Regions from separate parts of the Xanthobacter wiegelii genome, predicted to be linked through region 2. Evidence: predicted binding sites of a transcription regulator. Region 2 holds the regulator's gene; the other holds the start of a gene.
The links. Region 2 encodes PhoB, which activates phosphate uptake and scavenging genes when phosphate is short. Its sites were predicted from a motif close to TGTCATNNANCTGTCAT; they were not measured.
Positions count from the first base shown of each region.

Region 1: V5F63_RS05840 (RNA degradosome polyphosphate kinase) is a predicted target of PhoB. The motif match lies at 10,220-10,236, and genes of this name have one in related genera.

Region 1 covers NZ_CM195529.1:1,278,218-1,290,276, reverse strand. Annotated here, with positions in the region: gene rnd (ribonuclease D) at 1-882, shown strand, start outside; gene gmk (guanylate kinase) at 897-1,592, opposite strand; gene V5F63_RS05880 (YicC/YloC family endoribonuclease) at 1,604-2,473, opposite strand; gene mltG (endolytic transglycosylase MltG) at 2,567-3,919, opposite strand; gene fabF (beta-ketoacyl-ACP synthase II) at 4,069-5,331, opposite strand; gene V5F63_RS05865 (acyl carrier protein) at 5,441-5,677, opposite strand; gene murA (UDP-N-acetylglucosamine 1-carboxyvinyltransferase) at 6,274-7,563, shown strand; gene V5F63_RS05855 (CDP-alcohol phosphatidyltransferase family protein) at 7,638-8,168, shown strand; gene V5F63_RS05850 (AI-2E family transporter) at 8,226-9,440, shown strand; gene V5F63_RS05845 (HdaA/DnaA family protein) at 9,445-10,197, shown strand; gene V5F63_RS05840 (RNA degradosome polyphosphate kinase) at 10,304-12,059, shown strand, end outside.
Region 2 covers NZ_CM195529.1:5,235,009-5,247,067, forward strand. Annotated here, with positions in the region: gene V5F63_RS24525 (ATP-binding protein) at 203-1,444, shown strand; gene pstS (phosphate ABC transporter substrate-binding protein PstS) at 1,566-2,606, shown strand; gene pstC (phosphate ABC transporter permease subunit PstC) at 2,726-3,718, shown strand; gene pstA (phosphate ABC transporter permease PstA) at 3,732-4,565, shown strand; gene pstB (phosphate ABC transporter ATP-binding protein PstB) at 4,650-5,474, shown strand; gene phoU (phosphate signaling complex protein PhoU) at 5,495-6,229, shown strand; gene phoB (phosphate regulon transcriptional regulator PhoB) at 6,284-6,985, shown strand; gene V5F63_RS24560 (flavin monoamine oxidase family protein) at 7,211-8,578, opposite strand; gene V5F63_RS24565 (MarR family winged helix-turn-helix transcriptional regulator) at 8,913-9,404, shown strand; gene V5F63_RS24570 (SDR family NAD(P)-dependent oxidoreductase) at 9,635-10,387, shown strand; gene V5F63_RS24575 (DMT family transporter) at 10,396-11,292, shown strand; gene V5F63_RS24580 (type 1 glutamine amidotransferase) at 11,477-12,059, shown strand, end outside.

The DNA of each region.
Region 1 (12,059 bases), 1.3 Mb from region 2:
CATCAGGCCCGGCTGATTCCCCACCCCGTGTTCGACACGCAGGTGGCGGCCATGGTGCTGGGATACGGCGACAGCATCTCGTACGACCAGTTGGTCCAGCGCACGGTGGGCCACAGCCTGGACAAGTCCTCGCGCTTCACCGACTGGTCGCGGCGGCCGCTGAGCCAGGCGCAGATCGCCTACGCCATCGCCGACGTCACCCACCTGCGGGACATCTACATCAAGCTGACGGCGGATCTCGATGCCCGCGGCCGCGGCGAGTGGGTCGGCGAGGAGATGCACGTCCTCACCTCACCCGCCACCTATGAGCAGCATCCCGAGCAGGCGTGGGAGCGGCTGAAGTCCCGCGTGCGCAAGCCGCGCGAGCTGGCGGTTCTCGTGGAGGTCGCTGCCTGGCGCGAGCGCGAGGCCCAGACGCGCGACCTGCCGCGCGGCCGCGTCATCAAGGATGAAGTGATCGGCGAGATCGCGGTGCAGCAGCCGCAGACCCCGGAGAAGCTGGCCGAGTTGCGCTCGCTGCCCAAAGGTTTCGAGCGCTCACGCTATGGCGAAGCGGTTCTGGAAGCCGTGAAGCGCGGCGTCGCCCGCGACCCGAAGACGCTGCCCCGCATCGAGCGGGACAAGCCCCTGCCCAATGGCGCCAATGCCACGGTTGAGCTTCTGAAGGTGTTGCTGCGCATGACAGCGGAGCAGAACGCGGTCGCCGCCAAGGTGATCGCCACCACCGAGGATTTGGAGCGCATCGCGGTGAGCGACGAGGCCGATGTGCCGGCGCTGAAGGGCTGGCGGCGCGAGCTGTTCGGGGTCCACGCCCTCGCGCTCAAGGCCGGGCAGCTCGCCCTAGCCGTCGACAAGGGCAAGGTAGTAGCGGTCCAGAAATAGCAGGACCGCATCCTTCAGAGGTTGTCGCGCAGGCCCTTCACGAAGCTGGACAATCCGGTCAGCCGGCGCCGCTTCAGCCGCTCGGCCTGCAGGATGGCGGTGAGCTTGGCGAGGCTGTCCTCCACGTCGTGATTGATGATGATGTAGTCGTATTCGGTGTAGTGGCTGATCTCGTCCGAGGCCTTGGCCATGCGCTGGTGGACGACCTCTTCCGAATCCTGCGCCCGTGACCGCAACCGCTGCTCCAGGTCGGCGGCGGACGGCGGCAGGATGAAGACCTTCACCAGATCCTGCTGCGCGCTCTCGCCCAACTGCTGGGTGCCCTGCCAATCGATATCGAACAGCACGTCCCGCCCGGCAGACAACGCCTGCTCCACGGCCCCGCGTGGCGTGCCATAGAGATTCTCGAACACGGTGGCATGTTCCAGCAGCTCACCCTCGTCGCGCATCCGGTGGAAGGTGTCGCGATCGACGAAGAAATAGTCCTTGCCGTGCTCCTCGCCCGGTCGCGGCGCGCGGGTGGTGACCGAGACCGACATGGTGATGCGGTCATCGCTCTTGAGCAGCAGGCGGGAGAGCGTGGTCTTGCCCGCCCCCGAAGGCGAGGAGAGCACCAGCATCAATCCGCGGCGGGCAAGCACACCGGCTCCCGGCTTCCAGCCCGGCAGCGCGAAGTGCGAGGACACGGAAGGGGGTGCTGAATTGGGCATCGCGGCGGACTTCACTCTAGGTTCTGAATCTGCTCGCGGAACTGATCCACGAGCAGCTTGAGGTCAAGCCCGATCTGCGTCAGCGCCACGGAATTGGACTTGGAGCACAGGGTATTCGCCTCGCGATTGAACTCCTGCGCGAGGAAATCGAGCCGCCGCCCGACAGGGCCGCCGGCGGCCATCAGGTCTCGCGCCTGAGCGATGTGGGCGACAAGGCGGTCCAGTTCCTCGCGCACGTCGGCCTTGGTGACGGCCAGAATCGCCTCCTGGTGGAGACGCTCGGGATCGAGGGAGGCGGCCTCCATCAGCACCCGGAGCTGATCGGCGATGCGTGCCCGCACCGCCTCCACGGACCGCTCCGGCAGGCGCTCGGCCCGGGAGACGAGGCCGGTGATGGCATCGAGGCGCTCTGTGAGGATGGCGTTGAGCGCGCTGCCTTCCCGCTCCCGCATGGCGCCGAGTTCGGCCAGCGCCCGGTCGAAGGCGTCGAGAACGGCGGCTATGAGCGCGCCGCGCTCCGCCTCGCTGTCCTCGGCCTCGGTGATCTCCACCATGCCCTTCACGGCGAGGAGCGAATCAAGGGTGGGCGCGGCGGCCCCGAGGCGGCGCGCGCTCTCGGACATGGCGCGGTAGAGGGCCTCCAGCGCCCCCTGGTTGACGCGGACGGCGGAGGCCTCGCCCTCGCGGGAGGCCGTCAGGTTGGCGGCGACGGAGCCCCGCGACAGCACCTGCCCGGTTCGGCTGCGCACGTCGGATTCAAGCGCCTCGAAGCCGGGCGGCAGGCGCAGGCGCAGATCGAGGCCCTTGCCGTTCACCGAACGCACCTCCCAGCCGAACCGCCACGGACCGTGCGAGCCCGAGACGCGCGCGAAGCCGGTCATGCTCGCGAGCGGCGTCCGCGGCTCCACCTTCCCAGCCGAGACGGCTGCGCGCTTGATGATCGGTCCCGCGGCCATGGCCGTCTCCGTGTTCGTTCAGCGGCCTGGGGGGGCCGCAGGTGTGGCGGCCGGGGCAGCGGGCGGCTGGCCGCCCTGCGCCGGGGGGGCGCCCTGTTCGATCGCCCGCCAGCGGGCGACGTTCTTGTTGTGGTCGGCCAGCGTCTCGGCGAAGGCGTGGCCGCCGGTGCCGTCGGCGACGAAGAAGAGATCCTTCGTCTTTGGCGGGTTGGCCGCCGCCATCAGAGCGTCCTTGCCCGGATTGCAGATGGGGCCGGGGGGCAGTCCGTCGATGGCATAGGTGTTGTAGGCGGTTGCTGTGGCGATGTCCGTGCGCGAGATCGGCCGGCCGAGCGAGCCTCGTCCGCCGACGATGCCGTAGATGATGGTCGGGTCGGACTGCAGCCGCATCTTCCGCGCCAGGCGGTTGACGAACACGGCGGCGACCTTGGGTCGCTCGTCGGCCTGCCCGGTCTCCTTTTCGACGATGGAGGCGAGGGTTACCAGTTCCTGCGGGCTCTTGAGCGGCACGTCCGGCGCGCGCTTCGCCCAGATGGTGGCCAGCAACTTCTTCTGCGCGTCCGCCATCTCCTGGAGCACGGCATCACGGGTCATGCCGCGATGGATGCGGTAGGTCTCGGGCAGCAGCGTGCCCTCCTGGGGCACGGCGGGGGTGCCGGTGAGAAGGTCATTGTCCATCAGGCGCTTGACCACCTGCTGGCTGGTCAGCCCTTCGGGAATGGTCACCTGGTGCAGCACGACCTTGCCGGACGCGATGGTGTCGATCACGCTCGCCACCGACTGGCCGGGCTTGAAAACGTATTCGCCTGCCTTCAGCGAGGCATCCGGGCGGGAAATCTTCTGTCCGGCCACGAACAGCACCCAGCTCTGGATGACGCCCTCGCGCTCGAGAATCTCGGCCATGTCGCGCACGCCGGCGCCGCGCGGAATGTTGACGACCTTGTCGGCGGTGAGCGGTCCAGGCTCGGTGAAGGCGCGCTGGCCATACCAGCCGGCAAGCCCCACGGCGACGAAGGCGAACAGCAGAAAGGTGAAGATGCCGCTGCCGATGGTGACGGCGGGATGCCGCGCGCTGCGCGACGGCCGGGGCGGCTTCGGCGGCGGCCTGCGCGGAGGCGCCTTGCGCTGCTTGGTGTTGCGGGTGGGACCTGTCGGCATGGGCGGAGCGGCAGGCGGGCGCGGCGGAGCCGAGGCGATGGCCTCGGGCGGGCGGACCTGCCCTTTCGGCAGGAGCGGTGAATCCTCACCGGGACCGGACTGCACTGGCGAAGCGGCCTGGTCGGAAGACGGGGGATATGACGAAGCCGCGTCGCGCGGTGCGTCCTTCTCCGGCTCCTCGCGCGTCGATGATCCGTCGTTGGACTGGGCCATCCCGGGCTCCCTTGTCGTCGGCCTAAGCTCTCGCGTTGCGCGGAGCAGTCAGCCACCTTTTGGCGGCTTGCTAAAGGGACATTCGGGCGTGACGGGGGCAGGCTGTCCCAGCGTCGTGCGGCCGGGCTCCCGCCCGACCGCAGGCCGTATCAGGCGTCGTAGCGGCGGAAGATCAGCGACGCATTGGTGCCGCCGAAGCCGAAGGAATTGGAGAGCACGGCGTCGATCTTGCGCGGCTTGGGCGTCAGCGGCACCAGATCGATCGGCGTCTCCACCGACGGATTGTCGAGATTGAGCGTCGCCGGGGCAATCTGGTCGCGGATGGCGAGGATGGAGAAGATCGCCTCCACCGAGCCCGCGGCCCCGAGCAGATGGCCGATGGACGACTTGGTCGACGACATGGCGGTCTTGGCCGCCGCATTGCCGAGCAGCCGCTCCACCGCCTTGAGCTCGATCTCGTCGGCCATGGTGGAGGTGCCGTGGGCGTTGATGTAGTCGATGTCGTCCGCCGTCAGGCCCGCCCGCTTCAGCGCCGCCGACATGCAGCGGTAGGCGCCGTCGCCGTCCATGGACGGGGCGGTGATGTGGAAGGCATCGCCCGACAGGCCGTAGCCGACCAGCTCGGCATAGATCTTGGCGCCGCGCGCCTTCGCGTGCTCCAGCTCTTCCAGCACCACGACGCCGGCGCCCTCGCCCATGACGAAGCCGTCCCGGTCCTTGTCGTAGGGGCGCGAGGCGTGAATGGGGTCGTCATTGAACGCGGTGCAGAGCGCCTTGCACGCGGCGAAGCCGGCGATGGAGAGCCGGTTGACCGGCGATTCGGTGCCGCCCGCGACCATCACGTCGGCGTCGCCGAGAGCGATCAGCCGGCCGGCGTCGCCGATGGCATGGGCGCCGGTGGAGCAGGCCGTGACCACCGCGTGGTTCGGCCCCTTGAGGCCGTGCGTGATGGAGACGTAGCCGCCGGCGAGATTGATGAGCCGGCCGGGGATGAAGAAGGGCGAGATGCGGCGCGGGCCGCGATCCTTCAGGAGCAGGGACGCTTCCGCTATGCCCTCGATACCGCCGATGCCGGAGCCGATCAGCACGCCCGAGGCAATCTGGTCCTCGTACTCCGTGGGATGCCAGCCGGCGTCGTCCAGCGCCTGGGTGGCCGCGGCCATGGCGAAGACGATGAATTCATCGACCTTGCGCTGCTCCTTCGGCTCCATCCACTGGTCGGGATTGTAGGTGCCGTCGGACCCGTCGCCGCGCGGGATGTTCGCCGCGATCTTGCACGCGAGGTCGGACACCTCGAAATGGCTGATCGCCTTGACACCGCTTTCGCCGGCAAGCAGCCGCCGCCAGGTCGGCTCGACGCCGCAGGCGAGCGGCGTCACCATGCCGAGGCCGGTGACGACAACACGTCTCATGGGAAAAACTCCGGGAGGCGGGCGAACGGCGCCCCTGGCGCGCGGCCCGGTGCAACAACGGCCGCGGGCGCCGAGCGCCACGCGACCGCCAGATGGACACGCGTATGGATCAAGCCGCGTTCTTTTCCAGGAACTTGATCGCGTCGCCCACAGTCAGGATGGTCTCGGCGGCATCGTCCGGGATCTCGCAGTTGAAGGCCTCCTCGAAGGCCATCACGAGTTCCACGGTGTCGAGGCTGTCGGCGCCGAGATCGTCGATGAAGGAGGCGCTCTCCGTGACCTTCTCGGGCTCAACTCCCAAGTGCTCCGCGACAATCTTCTTCACCCGCTCGGCGATGTCACTCATAGATCGAACCCTCGGTTGTTCGGATAATCCCGTTGCCGTTCGGCGGCTGGAGGAGGGCATAATGCCTTTTTTCCGCCGTGCCCAGTCCCCCTCCGTCGCGAAGGAGACGAGATTTCAGCGGTTCGTCCTCGCGCCGCGCGCGGATGGTGCAGCGCCCGTACGCACGCTTTCCCCCGGCCCAGCAATTGGGCTCGTTAGCACACTCCCCGCGGCAAGGCCAGCAATGCACGCAAAGGTAAGGAGAAAGGGTGCCCTTGCGCCGGCTCGGCACCCCCTCTAATGGGACGAAAAGGGAACATCATGGCCTCTGACACGGATCGATCGGACCGCCTCGCCGCCGCCTTGCGCGCCAATCTCCAGCGTCGCAAGTCGCAGGCTCGTGCGCGCCGCGCACCACAGGAGAGCGATACTCCCTCCGCGCCGACCGCCTCTTCCACCGAGGCTTCCGGTGGAAATCCCGCAACGGGTGGTAGCAGCGCCCCGTCGGAGGGGAAGCCCGCGATTGTGCCAGAGGGCGAGCCGGGCTAGAGCTTTCCTCTTACATCCGCTTACGGCCGGCTCAGGGGGCGCCGCTCGCAAGGCAAGGACAGGACGGCATGGACAAGATTCGCATCGTCGGCGGCAACGAGCTGAAGGGCACCATCCCCATCTCGGGCGCGAAGAACGCAGCCCTGCCGCTGATGATCGCCAGCCTCCTGACCGAGGAGAAGCTGATTCTGGAAAACGTCCCCCGTCTTGCGGACGTGGCCCTGCTGCAGCGCATCCTCGGCAATCACGGCGTGGATATCACCACCAACGGCAAGCGCAACGGCGACGACCCCTACGCCGGCCAGACGCTGGAGATCGATGCCCGCGTCATCGTGGACACGGTCGCGCCCTACGAGCTGGTGTCGAAGATGCGCGCCTCCTTCTGGGTGGTGGGGCCGCTGCTCGCCCGCATGGGCGTCGCCAAGGTCTCGCTGCCGGGCGGTTGCGCCATCGGCACGCGGCCGGTGGATTTCCACCTCGACGCCCTGCGCGCGCTGGGCGCGGACATCGAGATCGACGCCGGCTACGTGCTGGCCAAGGCCCCGCGCGGGCTCACCGGCGCCCGGATCGTCTTCCCCAAGGTGTCCGTGGGCGCGACCCATACCGCGCTGATGGCCGCCGCCCTCGCCCGCGGCGAGAGCGTGATCGAGAATGCCGCGCGCGAGCCCGAGATCGTCGATGTCGCCGACTGCCTCATCAAGATGGGCGCGCGCATCGAGGGGGCCGGCACGTCCACCATCCGCATCGAGGGCGTGCCGCGCCTCAAGGCGGCCCGCCACGCGGTGCTGCCCGACCGCATCGAGACCGGTACCTATGCCATGGCCACCGCCATGACCGGCGGTGACGTGATGCTCGCCGGCGCCCGGCCGGACCTCCTGGAGGACGCGCTGGAGACCCTGCGCCACGCCGGCGCGGAGATCGACGCCACCAACGAGGGCATTCGTGTCCGCCGCAACGGCGCCGGCATCCTGCCGGTGGACGTCTCCACCGCCCCCTATCCCGGCTTCCCGACCGACCTGCAGGCCCAGTTCATGGCCCTGATGACCAAGGCGAAGGGCCGCTCACGCATCACCGAGACCATCTTCGAGAACCGCTTCATGCATGTTCAGGAGTTGGCGCGCCTCGGTGCCCGTATCCACCTCGACGGCGACACCGCCGTCGTGGAGGGCGTGGAGCGGCTGACAGGCGCACCGGTGATGGCCACCGACCTGCGCGCCTCGGTCTCCCTCGTCATCGCCGGCCTCGCCGCCGAGGGCGAGACCATGGTGCAGCGCGTCTATCACCTCGATCGCGGCTTCGAAAAGCTGGAAGAGAAGCTGTCGCGCTGCGGCGCGGAGATCGAGCGCATCAGCGCCTGAGGGCGGAGCGCGGAGCGCCCGCGCTCTTCTCGCAACGGCTGGCCTTTCAACGCTATCAGGGTGGCGGAAGAGCCTTGAGCATCCCCAACATCATCACCTTGCTGCGCATCTTCCTGGTGCCGGCCGTGGTGTGGGCCATCGCCTCGGGCGAGCCGCTCCTCGCCTTCTGGCTGTTCCTTGCTGCGGGGGTATCGGACGCGCTCGACGGTTTCATCGCCAAGCGCTTCCAGATGCAGACCGAGCTTGGCTCCTATCTCGACCCGGTCGCGGACAAGGCGCTGCTCGTCTCGATCTACGTGACGCTGGCGGTGGTGGGGCTCATTCCACGCTGGGTCGCCATCGCGGTCGTCTCGCGGGATGTCATGATCATTGGCGCGGTGGTGCTCTCGCTGGTGATGGCGAAGCCGGTGACGATCAGCCCCCTGCTGATTTCCAAGGTGAACACGGCAGCGCAGATCAGCTTCGCGGCCGTCGTGTTGGCCAGCGCGGGCTTCGGCGTGGCCGTGCCGGGGCTGTACGATCTCGGGCTGGTGCTGGTCGGCCTCTTGACGGGCCTTTCCGCCGCTGCCTATCTCGCCGCATGGACGCGCCATATGGCAAGCTGAGGGGCGACGGTTCAGGATCGGCTCTCCTTCGGGCGGCCGGTTGAAAGGCGCAAGGTGATGGACGGCGACCGCACGCGCATGCCGGAACTCCGCAGCGACCCGACGTCGCCGGCGCGGCGCAGCGCAGCTTTCGCCCGCCTGCCCCGCATGCCCGTGCCGATCCATCCGGGAATGGAGGGGACATCGGTGCGCATTCAGGCCCGCTTCTGGGTGGGCGCGCTACTGCTCACCGCCCTTATCCTCTGGCTGCTGTCCGGCATCCTCCTGCCCTTCGTGGCAGGCATCGTGCTCGCCTATTTCCTCAATCCGGTGGTCGCCCGCCTGGAGCACATCGGCGTCGCACGCACCCTCTCCGCCCTCGTGGTGGTGGGGATCATGCTGCTGCTGGTGATGCTGTTCTTCCTGCTGGCGCTGCCGATCCTGTCGTCGCAGCTGTTCGAGTTCATCCAGCGCCTGCCCTCCTATGTGACGCGCCTTCAGGGCCTTCTGACCGAAGAGAACCGGGAATGGCTGAGCGGCATCGTCGGCGACCGACTGCCGGACATGCAGCGCTCCATCTCGGACCTGATGACCCAGGGCGTCAGCCATGTGCTGACCCTGCTCTCCTCGGTCTGGTCCGGCGGACAGGCACTCGTCGCCCTGTTCGCGCTGCTGGTGGTGACGCCGGTGGTTGTGTTCTACATCCTGTGCGACTGGAACGAGATGGTTGGGCTGGTGGACCGGCTGGTGCCTGTACCGCATCGCCCGGTGGTGCGCGGCCTCGCCCGCGCCATGGACAATGCGGTGGCCGGCTTCGTGCGCGGCCAGGCCACGGTCTGCCTGCTGCTCGGCGGCTTCTACGCCATCTCCCTGTCCATGGTGGGGCTCAACTTCGGGCTGCTCATCGGCATCGTCTCGGGGGTCATCACCTTCATCCCCTATGTGGGATCGCTCACCGGCTTCGTGCTGGCCATGGGCGTGGCCATCGTCCAGTTCTTTCCCGACTGGGGCATGATCGGCACCGTGCTCGCCATCTTCGTCGCCGGCCAGACCATCGAGGGCTACGTGCTCGCGCCCAAACTGGTGGGCGACAGCATCGGCGTGCATCCGGTGTGGCTGATGTTCGCCTTGTTCGCCTTCGGCTACCTGTTCGGCTTCGTCGGCCTTCTGCTGGCGGTGCCGCTGACGGCGGTGGCCGGGGTGCTCGTGCGCTTCGCCATCGCCAGATACATGCAATCCTCGCTCTACCAGGGCGCCGCGGATGAGGAAGATCCGCCGGCCGAGGCGCGCTGACATCATGCCCCGTCTCCCGGCCGGACCGCCGCGACAGCTTGCCCTCGACCTGCCCAACCAGCCGGCGCTCCGCCGCGAGGATTTCCTTGCGGCCCCCGGCAACGCGGCAGCGCTCGCGCTCATCGATGCGTTTCCGGACTGGCCCTCGCGCGTCGCTTGCCTTGTCGGGCCGGACGGCTCGGGCAAGAGCCACCTAGCCGCCATCTTCGCCGAACGGTCGGGCGCCCTGACGCTCGCTGCCCGTGACCTCGTGCGCGAGTCGGTGCCGGCCGCCCTCGCCCACGATGCCCTGGTGCTCGAGGATCTCGACCCGGCGACCTTCAGCGAGCCGGCCCTCTTCCACCTGCTCAATCTCGCCCGCGAGCAGCAGGCCTACCTGCTGATGACCGCGCGCACGCTGCCCTCCGGCTTCGCGCTCGCCACCGCGGACCTCGCTTCCCGTCTGCGCGCCATTCCGGTGTTCGAGATCGCCCCGGCGGACGATGCGCTGCTGGCCGCGGTGCTGGTGAAGCTGTTCGCCGACCGCCAGCTCGCTGTGGACGAGGCGACCGTACAATATCTCCTGCTGCGGATTCCGCGTTCAGTGGCCGGCGCGCAGCGCATTGTCGAGGCGCTGGACCAGGCGGCGCTGGCCGCCCGGCGGCCGGTGACGCGCGCCCTCGCGGCCCAGGTGCTGGCGTCCGCGCTCGACGCCGAGGCATTCGGCGACCATCCAGACGATGCGCCCGGCGGCGCCGGTCCGGTGGGCGATGATTGAGGAACGCGCAAGGCCGGCGCAATGTCATAGAGTGGTCATGCAAGCCGGCCATGGTCCGGCCGGTTTCCGCCATTGAGGCGTTGAGGGAGCGACGGAGCGAATGGGCATGAACGAGGCTGTAGCTCTCTCCGACACCGAGATCGTCGCCGAAGTGGAAAGCCCGCTCGCGCAATCCCCGCAGCGGTTCATCAACCGCGAGATTTCCTGGCTCGGCTTCAACCGCCGCGTGCTGGAGGAAGCGGAGAACCGCAATCACCCGCTACTGGAGCAACTGCGCTTCCTCTCCATTTCCGCCAACAACCTCGACGAATTCTTCATGGTCCGCGTGGCGGGCCTGAAGGAACAGGTGCGAGAAGGCGTCCAGACCCCGAGCCCGGACGGGCTCACCCCTTCCGAGCAGCTGAACACCATTCTCGCGGCCGCCGCGCAATTGATCGCCGACCAGCAGGGCCGCTGGCGCGAACTGCGGCGAGACCTCGCCGGCGCCGGTATCGTGCTGGTGGACGGCACGGACGGGACGCCCGAGGACATGGACGTGCTGGAGCGGCACTTCCTCAACCATGTCTTCCCGGTGCTGACCCCCCTCGCCATCGATCCGGCCCACCCCTTCCCCTTCATTCCCAACCTCGGCTTCTCGCTGGCGCTCCAGCTGGTGCGCCAGTCGGACGGGCGGGGGATGAACGCGCTCATCCGCATTCCGGCCAAGGTCGACCGCTTCATCCGCCTGCCGGACCAGGGCGCCGGCACGCTGCGCTTCATGACGCTCGAGCAGATGATCGGCCTGTTCATCGCCCGCCTCTTCCCCGGCTACGCCGTGAAGGGACAGGGCGTCTTTCGCGTCATCCGCGACAGCGACCTCGAAATCGAGGAAGAGGCGGAAGACCTCGTGCGCCTGTTCGAGACCGCGCTGAAGCAGCGCCGGTACGGCGAGGTGATCCGCATGGAGGCCGACGCCGCCATGCCGGACGAACTGCGCATCTTCGTCGCCCGCGAGCTTGGGGTGAACGACGACGAGATCTTCGTGGTGGACGGCGTGCTCGCGCTGAACGAATTTTCGCAGCTCGTCTCGGTGGACAGGCCGGACCTGAAGTTCCAGGCCTACAACGCCCGATTTCCCGAGCGCATCCGCGACCACGGCGGAGACTGCTTTCTCGCTATTCGCGAGAAGGACATTCTGGTTCACCACCCTTATGAATCCTTTGACGTGGTGGTTCAGTTTCTGCGCCAGGCCGCCCGCGACCCCAATGTCGTCGCCATCAAGCAGACCTTGTACCGCACCTCATCCGACAGCCCCATCGTGAAGGCGCTCGCCGAGGCGGCCGAAGCCGGCAAGTCGGTGACGGCGCTGGTGGAGCTGAAGGCGCGCTTCGACGAGGAGGCCAACATCCGCTGGGCGCGTGACCTGGAGCGCGCCGGCGTGCAGGTGGTCTTCGGCTTCATCGAGCTGAAGACCCACGGCAAGCTTTCCATGGCGGTGCGCCGCGAGGGCTCGCAGCTCGCCACCTACGTGCATGTGGGCACCGGAAACTACCACCCCATTACCGCGCGCATCTACACCGACCTCTCCTTCTTCACCGCCGATCCGGTGATCGCCCAGGACGTGGCGCGCATCTTCAACTTCATTACCGGCTATGCGACGCCCGATGAGCTCGACGCGATGGCCGTGTCGCCGTCCTTCCTCAAGCCGCGGCTGATGAAGCACATCGCGGACGAGATCGAGTTCGCGCGGGCGGGCCGTCCGGCGGCGATCTGGCTGAAGTGCAATTCGCTTGTGGACCCCGAGATCATCGACGCGCTCTATGCCGCGAGCGCGGCCGGGGTGCAGGTGGATTGCGTCATCCGCGGCATCTGCTGCCTCAGGC
Region 2 (12,059 bases):
ATCGACGCTCGCGCCCCCGCCCGAGCCCGCTCCACCGCCGGCTCCCTCCATTGCGCCGGCGGAGACGCCGCGCACGACCCACCCCTCCACCCCTCAACCCTCCACCCCTCAGCCCTCCACCGCGCAGCCTTCCCCGCCGCCCGCCCCGGCCGTGCAGGCGGACCCCTTCCTTCCACCGGGCCGCATCGGGCGTTGGAGAATTGTGTGGCTCGCTGCCATCGCGGCAGCGGTCATCGGCGGGGCGGTGGCCGGCGCGGTCGATCCGGTGGTGGCGCTGCTGACGGCGGCGCTGCTGGTGGCGCTCGCCGTGTCGCTGCGGCCGGCGCCGCCGGCCCCGGTGCCGGTGGTGACACCCCTGCCGACCCCGCCCCCTCCGCCGCGGGACACGCAGGCCTGCGCGGTGGTGGCGGCGCTGCCCGAACCGGCGCTGCTGCTCTCCGCCGCCGGCAACATCATCACCGCCAACCAGCGCGTGACCCTCGCCCTCGGCCCGACGCGGGTGGGCGATCCCCTGTCCTTCGTGGTGCGCGTGCCCGAGGTGCTGGACGCGGTGCGCGCGTCGGCGGCGGACGGGGTGCCCCGGCGGGTGGAATTCGCCGAGCGCATTCCCCTCGACCGCTGGCTGGAGGCGCATGTGGTGCCGCTCCGGCTGCACGTCTCGCCGGAGCGCGCGCCGGACGCGGTGCTGCTCACCTTCCGCGACCTCACCCAGCAGCGCCGGGTGGAGCAGATGCGGGCCGATTTCGTGGCCAACGCCAGCCACGAGCTGCGCACGCCGCTCGCCTCCCTCTCCGGTTTCATCGAGACGCTGCAAGGCCCGGCCCGCAACGATGCCCCCGCGCGCGAGCGTTTCCTCGCCATCATGGCGGCGCAGGCGCGGCGCATGTCGCGGCTCATCGACGACCTGCTCTCGCTGTCCCGCATCGAACTCAACGCCCACGTCCAGCCGCAGACCAAGGTGGACCTCGGCGCCATCCTCGCCCACGTCTGCGACACCCTCTCTCCGCTGGCCGGCGATCGGGGCGTGGAGCTGGAGCAGGTGCGCGAGGCCCCCGATCTGGAGGTGCTGGGCGACCGCGACGAGCTGATCCGCCTGTTCGAGAACCTCGTGGAAAACGCCCTCAAGTACGGCGCCCCCGGAAAGAAGGTGCAGGTGCGCCTCGCCCGGGAGAACGGCACGGCCGTGGTGAGCGTGCGCGACTTCGGCCCCGGCATCCCGCCGGAGCACCTGCCCCGCCTCACCGAACGCTTCTATCGGGTGGACGTTGCGGCGAGCCGTGACCAGGGCGGTACAGGGCTGGGGCTCGCCATCGTCAAGCATATCGTGGCCCGCCACCGGGGCCGGTTGGGCGTGGAAAGCGAGCTGGGCGCGGGCGCAATCTTTTCCGTCCGCCTGGAAGCTTTGCCGAACCCGGAAAAAAGACTCGACAAGTCAACAGCGTAGTCTGTCATTTTCGTGTCATGGGCACGTCATAGAACCTTGGCGCGCCGGGGCTAAGAGTCCTGAGCCCAGTGTTGCCCCGGCGCCTGCCGCAGCGGCAACCGAATTGGCAAGGAGAATTATCGTGAAGCTCACCACCGCTCTCGGCGTGATCGCCGTAGCTGGCTCGCTGTTTGCCGGCGGCGCCTCCGCTGGCGACATCACCGGCGCAGGCGCGACCTTCCCCGCCCCCGTCTACCAGTCCTGGGCCGTTGCCTATAAGGAAAAGACCGGCACGGGCCTCAACTACCAGTCCATCGGCTCGGGCGCCGGCCAGACCCAGATCTTCAACCGCACCGTGGACTTCGGCGCGTCCGACGCCCCGGTCCAGACCGAGAAGCTCGCGCAGCAGAAGCTCCTCCAGTTCCCGGCCGTGATCGGCTCGGTGGTCGCCATCGTGAACCTCGACGGCATCGCCGCCAACCAGCTGAAGCTGACCGGCCCGGTGCTCGCCGACATCTATCTCGGCAAGATCACCAAGTGGAACGACAAGGCCATTGCCGACCTCAATCCCGGCCTCAACCTGCCGAACCTCGGCATCGTCCCCACCTACCGCTCTGACGGATCGGGCACCACCTTCGTGTTCGCCTCCTATCTCGCGGACGTGAGCCCCGAGTGGAAGTCGAAGGTCGGCGCCGCCACCTCCGTCTCCTGGCCGACGGGCGCCGGCGGGAAGGGCAATGAGGGCGTGTCCGGCACGGTGAAGAACACCAAGGGTGCTATCGGCTACGTCGAGTACATCTACGCCTCGGCCAACAACCTCGTCACCACCCAGCTCCAGAACAAGGCCGGCAAGTTCGTGTCGCCGACCGTTCCCGCCTTCCAGGCGGCTGCCGCCAATGCGGACTGGGCCGGCGCCAAGGACTTCGCCGCGTCCATGATCAACACCCCCGGTGATGCCACCTGGCCGATCACGTCCGCCACCTTCATCCTCCTCCCCAAGGAGCCGAAGTCGGCTGAGCAGGCGGCCGAGGTCATCAAGTTCTTTGACTGGGCCTTCGAGAATGGCGCCCCCATCGCCGAGAAGCTGCACTACATCCCGCTGCCGAAGGACGTGGCGGCCCGCGTGCGCGAAGCCTGGAAGACCGAGGTGAAGGTCGACGGCAAGGCCGTCTGGTCGAACTGAACGGGCGGTATCGCCCATTCTATGGAAACTGACGGGAGCGCCGCCTTCGGCGGCGCTCCTCTTGCCCGGCCGGGGTCCGGCCTAAAGCTTTTTTGAAGCGCGTGCGGGGGAAGGACCAGATGGACGCGACGATGAGTGGTACCGGCGCGGGCCCCAAGGGAGCCCTGGTCGCGCCGATCGGATCGGCAAAGGCGGTGGGACGCACCGCAGACGCCATCTTCGTGGGCCTCCTGTGGGGATGCGGCATCTTCGTGCTCGTCCTCCTCGGGCTTATCATCGCGATGCTCTTCGAGGGCGGGCTTCCGGCGTTCCATGCCTTCGGCCTCGACTTCCTTTGGAACTCCACCTGGAACCCGGTGACCGAGAATTTCGGCGCCCTGGTGATGATCTACGGCACGCTGTTCAGCGCCGTCATCGCCGTCATCATCGCGCTGCCGCTGTCCTTCGGCATCGCCTTCTTCCTCAGCGAGATTGCGCCCCAGCGCCTGCGCCGGCCCATCGGCGTGGCGATCCAGCTGCTCGCTGCGGTGCCCTCCATCATCTACGGCATGTGGGGCTTCTTCATCATCTCGCCGCTCATGGCGGCCTATGTGCAGCCGCCGCTGATCGAGCTGTTCGGGCCGATCCCCGTCCTGGGCGCGCTGTTCCAGGGCCCCGCCCTCGGTGGCGGCATGCTCACCGCCGGCCTCATCATGGCGGTGATGATCCTGCCCTTCATCACGGCCATGTTCGTGGAGACGCTGGAATCGGTGCCGCCCATGCTGAAGGAATCGGCCTACGGCATCGGCGCGACCACTTACGAGGTCTACAAGAACGTCTCGATCCCCTACGGCCGCACGGCCATGGTCGGCGCCATCATGCTCGGCCTGGGACGCGCGCTCGGCGAGACCATGGCCGTGACTTTCGTGATCGGCAACGCGACGCGTCTCTCGGCCTCGCTGTTCGCGCCCGGCGCCACCATCGCCTCGACCATCGCCAATGAGTTCCCCGAGGCAGCGCAGGGCTCCCTGAAGCTCGACTCCCTCCTGGCGCTCGGCTTCATCCTGTTCGTCATCTCCTTCATCGTGCTGGCGCTCTCGCGCTTCCTCGTCCGATCCAACCTGAAGTCCTGAGGAGCGCACCAGCATGTCCTCCCTCGCCATCCGCCGCACAAAGGATCTCACGGTCAAGGCCGTCAGCACCGGCTTCGCGGTGTTCGCCTTGTTCCTTCTTGCATGGATCCTGTTCACGCTGGTGCAGAAGGGCCTGCCGGCCTTGGGCACCAACGTCTTCACCCGCATCACCATGCCGCCGGGGCAAAACGGCGGCCTGCTGAACGCCATCGTCGGCTCGCTGATCCAGATCGGCATCGCGATGGCGATCGGCACCCCCATCGGCCTGCTGGCCGGTACGTTCCTGGCCGAGAACGGCAAGACCACGAAGGTTGGCCACGTCGCTCGCTTCGTGAACGACATCCTGCTCTCGGCGCCGTCCATCCTGGTCGGCCTGTTCGTCTACACATTCCTTGTCTCGCCGCTGGGCGGCTTCTCCGGCTGGGCCGGTGCCATCGCCCTCGCCATCCTGGTGATCCCGGTGGTCGTCCGCACCACCGAGGACATGCTGAACCTCGTGCCGGTGGGCCTGCGTGAAGCCGCCTTCGCGCTCGGCGCGCCGCAGTGGAAGGTGGTGATGCTGATCACCTGGCGCGCGGCCCGCGCCGGCATCGTGACCGGCGTCCTGCTGGCCATCGCCCGCGCCGCCGGCGAGACCGCGCCGCTGCTGTTCACCTCGCTCGGCAACAACGCCATGTCCACGGACCTGTCGAAGCCGATGGCGAGCCTGCCCATCGCCATCTACCAGTTCGCCGGCAGCCCGTTCGACGACTGGGTGGCGCTCGCCTGGGCCGGCGCGCTGCTCATCACCGTGGGCGTGCTGGTGCTTAACGTGGCGTCCCGCCTGTTCCTGGCCCGCAGCCACTGAATTTAAGGCGCGGGCCAAGGCCCGCCGCCTCTCCGCCCTTTCCATTTCCTCCGAAGCACGGCCACAAGCCCAAGCGAGGACAAGATGACTTCAGCCGTCGACCCCACCTTCAATCTCGCCTCCGCCGTCGGCGCCAAGCCCGACGCGCCGTCGGCCCCCGCCAAGATCAAGGTGGAGAACCTGCAGTTCTACTACGGCAGCAATCATGCGCTCCGGAACATCAACTTCGAGGTTCCCGAGAAGCGCGTGACCGCCATGATCGGCCCCTCGGGCTGCGGCAAGTCCACGCTGCTGCGCGTGTTCAACCGCATGTTCGACCTCTACCCCGGCCAGCGCGCCGAGGGCGCGGTGCTGTTCGACGGCGTGAACATCGTCGGCAAGGAGCTGGACCCCACCATCGTGCGCACGCGCATCGGCATGGTGTTCCAGAAGCCGACGCCCTTCCCCATGTCGATCTATGACAACATCGCCTTCGGCGTGAAGCTGCACGAGAAGCTCTCCAAGTCGCAGATGGACGAGCGCGTGGAATGGTGCCTGCGCAAGGCCGCCATCTGGGACGAGACCAAGGACCGCCTGCACACCTCGGCGCTCGGCATGTCCGGCGGCCAGCAGCAGCGCCTGTGCATCGCCCGCACCATCGCGGTGAAGCCCGAGGTGATCCTGCTCGACGAGCCCACCTCGGCGCTGGACCCCATCTCCACCTCGAAGATCGAGGATCTGATCGACGAGCTGAAGCAGGAATTCACCATCGTCATCGTCACCCACAACATGCAGCAGGCCGCGCGCTGCGCCGACATGACCGCCTTCTTCTATCTGGGCGAGCTGATCGAGGTGGCCCCCTCCGACGTGATCTTCACCAATCCGAAGGAGATCAAGACGCGCGACTACATCACCGGCCGCTTCGGCTGACCGATTGAAGGATCACTGAGATGCCGGATCATATCGTTGCCTCCTTCGACCAGGAGCTGAAGGAAATCGGCCGCAAGGTCGTCGAGATGGGCGGACAGGCCGAGCGCCTGGTCGCCGACAGCGTCACATCCCTCATCCGCCGCGACAGCGCCCTCGCCCAGAAGGTGGTGCTGCTCGACGCCACCGTCGACCAGGTTCAGCGCGAGATCGAGGACCGGGCCATCCTGGTCATCGCCAAGCGCCAGCCGGTGGCCATCGACCTGCGCGAGATCGTCGCCGCGATCCGCATCGCCAACGACCTGGAGCGCATCGGCGACCTCGCCAAGAACGTCGGCAAGCGCGTCATCGCGATCGAGGGCGAGTATCATCCGGCCAAGCTCGTGCGCGGGGTGGAGCACATCTCCGACCTCGTGCTGGAGCAGCTGAAGGAAGTGCTCGACGCCTACGCCGCCCGCAACGACGCCAAGGCGGTGGAAGTGTGGGGCCGCGATGGCGCCATCGACACCATGTACACCTCGCTGTTCCGCGAGCTCCTCACCTACATGATGGAGGATCCGCGCAACATCTCGGTGTGCACGCACCTGCTGTTCTGCGCCAAGAACATCGAGCGCATCGGCGACCACGCGACCAATATCGCGGAGATCGTCCACTACATGGTCACGGGTCAGAACCTGCCGGAGACCCGCCCGAAGGCGGACGCCTCCAGCGACACCACCCTGCCCTTCCCGGGCCGCACCACAACCGTTCAGAGCTGATCCAACAGACCTGAAGACGGGGCGCGGAGCCCCGATAGTGACGGATAGACCAAAGTGCCGGCGCGTATTCTGATCGTCGAGGACGAAGAGCCGTTGACCCTCCTGCTCCGGTACAATCTGGAGTCGGAGGGCTACGGCGTCGAAAGCGTGGGACGCGGCGACGAGGCCGAGACCCGGCTGCGCGAGAGCGTGCCGGATCTCATCATCCTCGACTGGATGCTGCCCGGCCTCTCCGGCATCGAATTGTGCCGGCGGCTGCGCACCCGGCCGGAAACCGAACGCCTGCCCGTCATCATGCTCACCGCCCGCGGGGAGGAGACCGAGCGGGTGCGCGGCCTCGCCACAGGCGCCGACGATTATGTGGTGAAGCCCTTCTCCGTGCCCGAGCTGCTCGCCCGCGTGCGCGCCCTGCTGCGCCGGGCCAAGCCCGAGCATGTGGCGACGCTGCTTCGCGCCGGCGACATCGAACTGGACCGCGAGACGCACCGGGTGCACCGCGCCGGCCGCGAGATCCATCTCGGCCCCACCGAGTTCCGCCTGCTGGAATTCCTGATGCAGAGCCCCGGCCGCGTCTTCTCCCGCGAGCAATTGCTCGACGGCGTATGGGGCCAGGACGTCTATATCGACGAGCGCACGGTGGACGTTCACGTCGGCCGCCTGCGCAAGGCCATCAACCGCGGCCGCCAGTCGGACCCCATCCGCACCGTGCGCGGCGCCGGCTATTCCTTCAACGAGATGTTCGCCCGCGCGCATTGAGCGTTGCTTCCGCTCAGACGCCGCGCGGGCTTTTGGGGCGTTGTCTTCGCTCAGGCGCCGCGCGGGCTTTTTGAGGCTCCGACCTCTCCAATTGAGCGCCGTCATCGTCCGGCTGCACCGAAAATCGGGCACCCCTCCAGCCGAGAAGTGGATCGCCCGCACGAGGCGGGCGATGACGGGGCGGAAGATTAAGAGCGCGCGGCGAGGGCCATACGGCCCGCCCCCTCACCCCGTCCGCACCCCGATCAGCCCCAGCGCCTGCTTCGCCGCGCGCTCGCCGGAGAGCCAGGCGCCGCCGACCGTGCCCCAGAGGGTCTCGTGGGTATGCTCGCCGGCGAAGACGAGGCGTCCGCCGACCGTCTCGGTGAAGGCGCGGCGCATGTTGCCGAACCCTGGCAGCGCGCAGGAGAAGGCGCCCAGCGCCCACGGCTCCTTGCTCCAGCGGGTGGCGAACACCTTGCCGACGCGCGCGCCGGCATCCGCGCCGAACTCGCGGGTCAACGCCGCCTTCACGAAGGAAGCGGCGGCCTCGGGCGGGCTGTCGGCGAGGCCGGCCGCCACGGCGCCGCCCACCTCCAGGCTGTAGAGATCACTGCCGCCGATGCGGGCGCGCAGCGCATAGGCGCGCGGGCTGTCGGCACGGAAATAGATCAGCTCGTCGGCGCCCAGGTTGCCGGGATTGCGCGGCAGGCGGAAGCCGATGTGGTCGAACGCCCCAAGGGTGATCTTCTCCACCGCCGTGCGGTAGCGCGGGGGGAAGGTGGGGCCGATGCGCAGCTTGCCGGCGGCGATGACGCTGGGCGGCACGGCGACGATCACCGTGCGGCCGGTGACGGTGCCCTTGTTGGTCTGCACCGAGACCAGGCGGGGGCTGAGATCGATGGACCGCGCCACCACTTCGAGGCGCACCGTGAGCGGCCGCGCGAGCTGCGCCACCAGCGTGCCGACGCCCTGCCGGCAGATGTCCTCGCTCTCGCGTTCGTCGCCGCGGGAGACATCCACGGTGGAGACCTGATCGAGCTCCTTGGCGCAGGTGAACGGGCCGAGCACGAAGCGCGCGCTGTCCCCCCACGGCCCGAGGTCCGGCAGCGCGCGGGCGGCAGCCATGTCCCGGTTGGCGTCACCGGCGGCGACGATGGCCCGCTCGCCCCGGCGCACCGTGGCGATGAAATCCTCATAATCGGCATCGCCCGCCTCGCGCCCGCCGACATAAAGCCGGCCGCCGTCCGGCGCGCGATAAATGTCGAGCCCCTCGGCCCGGCCGAAGGCGGCCATGGGGCGGGCCGCCGGCATGTTGAGACGGGCGGACCCGAGATCGAACGGCACGCCGAACTGGGTGGTATCCGTGATCGTGCGCCCGCCCACCTGCTTGCCGGCCTCGAGCAGCACATAGCTGCGTCCGGCCTCGGCGACACGGCGGGCGGCGGCGATGCCGGCCGCGCCGGCGCCGATGATGATGACGTCCGCCTCGGTCTGCTGGCCGAGCGCGCGGGTGGTGGCAAGGCTCAGGCCCGCGATCGGCGCGGCCGCCAGCGCGGCACCGCGCAGGATGAGCGCGCGTCGGGAAAGGGAAAGGCGATCGGGTCCGGTCACGGCGGGGACGCTACCATGGGGCGCTGAGCGGGGCGAGGGGGCGTGGGAACCGCCTTTTGCCCGTCGCTGTCATCGCCCGCCTTGTGCGGGCGATCCACGGCGCCGCGGGAGGGGTGCCGGGAAAACCGTGCAACCGGACGAGTGGTTGGGTGGATCGCCCGCACAAGGCGGGCGATGACGGCCCTCGGAAGATGGCGCGCGCGAAAAATTCACGAGCGCCTGCGTCTTTGACAGCTGTCGGGCTCTAACCTTCGCAAAATTGTAAGCCGGCATGTGGATAAAGGGGCGCGCGAACGGGCCGCCCCGCTCGCGCTCAGGAAGGGCGGGGAGACCCATGAAGGATCCGGTTCAGAAGACCATCGGCTACAGGCTCACCCACACCGCGCGCCTGCAGAAGGCGCTGTCGGCCCGCCTCCTCGCCGGCCTCGGGCTGTTTCCCGGTCAGGAATCCGTGCTGAAGCTCCTGTGCGAGGCGGACGGCCGCACCATGGGCGATCTCGCCTCGGCGCTGCGCGTGCGCCCGCCCACCGCCTCCAAGACCATCGCCCGGCTGACGACGCAGGGCCTCGTGGAGCGCCGCGCCACCGATGGCGACGGCCGGCTCGTGCGCGTTTTCCTCACCGAGGCGGGACGCGACCGCGGCGCCTCCATCGATCACGTGTGGGACCAGCTGGAGGCCGAGATGGTGGTCGGCCTCGACAGCAAGGAGAAGAAGCGCCTGCGCAAACTCCTGCGCAAGGTGGAGAAGAACCTCGCCCTGCGCCTCGGCGCCGACGGCGGCCTCGATGACGAGGCCGAGCCTGGAGACGAGGACGAGGACGCCTGAGCGGCGCCCCTCTCCGCCCGCGCCGCGCGCCCTGTTCGCCTGGTCCGCCTTGCACGGGACGCATGGAGGGCTGCGCGCCCATGCGCCCCCGCGCCCTTTCCTCCCGATCCATCCCGCGCTATGCGTGGGAGGATTGGTTTTCAATCGATTAAGCCATACCGGCACAGCCGCCGCGCCAACGGCAGAAACTTGGGACAGCCGGCCGGAGCCGGCGCCGCACCGGGGGAAACATGTCCAACGCCATCGATCTGAAGGACCGCTTCGCCATCGTCACCGGCGGCGCGCAGGGCATCGGCCGCGCCGTGGTGGAGCGCTTCCTCGCCTCCGGCGCCCGCGTCGCCATCTTCGATCGCGACAGCGCCCTTGTGGTGAAGACCGCCGATGATCTCGGCCGCGCCCGCGTCATGCCCGTGACCGTGGACGTGAGCAGCCTCGCCGACGTGGAGCGCGCGGTGGCCGAGGTGCACGCCGAATTCGGCCGCATCGACATCCTCGTCAACAATGCCGGCGTCGCCGGAGCGAACCACAAGACGTGGGACTATCCCGAAGCGGAATGGAAGAAGGTGATGGCCATCAATCTCGACGGCCCCTTCTTCTGCTGCCGCACCGTGGCCCCGCACATGATCGCGCAGAGATACGGGCGCATCGTCAACGTGGCCTCAATCGCCGGCAAGGAAGGCAATCCCAACGCCTCGGCCTACTCTGCCTCGAAGGCGGGGGTGATCGCGCTCACCAAGTCGCTGGGCAAGGAGCTGGCCGAATTCGACATCGCGGTGAACTGCGTGACGCCCGCCGCCGCGCGCACCGCCATCTTCGACCAGATGAGCCAGCAGCACATCGACTACATGCTCTCCAAGATCCCGCGCGGACGCTTCGTGCAGGTCGATGAGGTGGCGGCGACCATCGCGTTCGCCGCCTCGGCGGACTGCTCCTTCACCACGGGCGCGGTGTTCGATCTCTCCGGCGGCCGCGCCACCTACTGAGGATCGCCATGCGCGCGCCGGGAGACACCCACGTCACGCCCGCCCCGGCGCCGCTGGTCGGCATCGCGCTCATGTGCCTCGCGGTGATGAGCTTCGCGCTGACCGACACCACGGCCAAATGGCTGAGCGCCCACATCAACGTGCTGATCGTGGTGTGGGCGCGCTATGTGATCCACTTCGCGCTATCCCTGCTGGTGTTCAACCCCTGGACCGTTCCGGGACTGATGCGCACCAAGCGCCCGGTGCTGCAGATCGTCCGCTCGGCGCTGCTGTTCGCCACCACGGCGCTGAACTTCACGGCCCTCCAGTTCCTGCAGCTGGACCAGACCGTCTCCATCATGTTCTCCATTCCCTTCTTCGTGGCCCTGTTCGCCGGGCCGCTTCTGGGCGAGCGGGTGGGGCTGGAGCGATGGCTCGCCATCATCGTCGGCTTTGCCGGCATCCTTCTGGTGGTTCGGCCGGGGGCCGGCGGCATCCATCCGGCCGCCATCCTCTCGCTGGTGGCGGCGGCGACCTACGCGCTCTATTCCATCACCACCCGAATGCTGGCGCGCACGGACGCCAGCAAGACGACACTGTTCTACACCGCGCTTGTCGGCTCCGTGGTGGCGAGCATTCCCCTGCCTTTCGTGTGGGAAACGCCGCGCGATCCGGCGGTGATCGGCGCCATGCTCGGCCTCGGCGCGGTGGCCGGCGCGGGCCATTTCGTGCTCATCCTCGCCCATGCCCGGGCACCGGCGGCGACGCTCGCGCCTTACATCTACACCCAGATCCTGAGCATGATCGCCCTCGGCTGGCTGGTGTTCGGGCAGGTGCCCAGCCTGTGGACGCTGGCGGGGGCCGCCATCGTCATCGCCTCCGGCACCTATCTTCTGGTCCGCGACGCGCGCGCCCGGCCGCAGTGAGCGAATTGGGCCAAAGGTCCATCAGCCCTGATTGATGGAGCTTTGGCGAGCCCGCGCGGCGCCTGAGCGTGGCCGCCCGGCGTCGGTCGCAGACCGGAGCGAATGAGTAAAGTACGATCCTTCTCGGTTTCGCCAGATTGCAGCTTATGCTGTGCGTTCTTCCGTCTGAAACCGCAGGACCATCATGAGCGCCGCCCGTCTACTTGTCGTCGAAGGAAATACCGCGGAGGCCCGCGCCCGGCAGGTGGCTTTCGGTGGTCAGGCGGCAAGCGAGGGCTATGCGCAGCTGCTGCGCGAGTTGTTCCCCGGCGCCGTGACCGTGGACATCTGCTATCCGGCCGATGCCGGCGCGAACCTGCCCGATGCCGGCGGCATCGAGGGCTATGACGGCATCGCCATCACCGGCTCCTCGCTCAACATCTACAATGGCGGGCCGGAGATCACCCAGCAGATCGAGCTGATGCGCACCGCCTTCACCACGGACGTGCCCATCTTCGGCAGCTGCTGGGGCCTCCAGCTTCTCACCGTCGCGGCCGGCGGCGCGGTGCGGCGCAATCCGCGCGGGCGGGAGGTGGGCTTCGGCCGTCGCATCCGCATGACGGCGGAAGGCGCGGCGCACCCCATCTTCGACGGCAAGCCGGCGGTATTCGAGGCCATGACCGTGCATCTCGACGAGGTGGAGACGCTGCCGGAGGGCGCGCGGCTCCTCGCCAGCAACGATCATTCGGTGGTTCAGGCGGCGGAAATTCCCGTCGGTCGCACGGTGT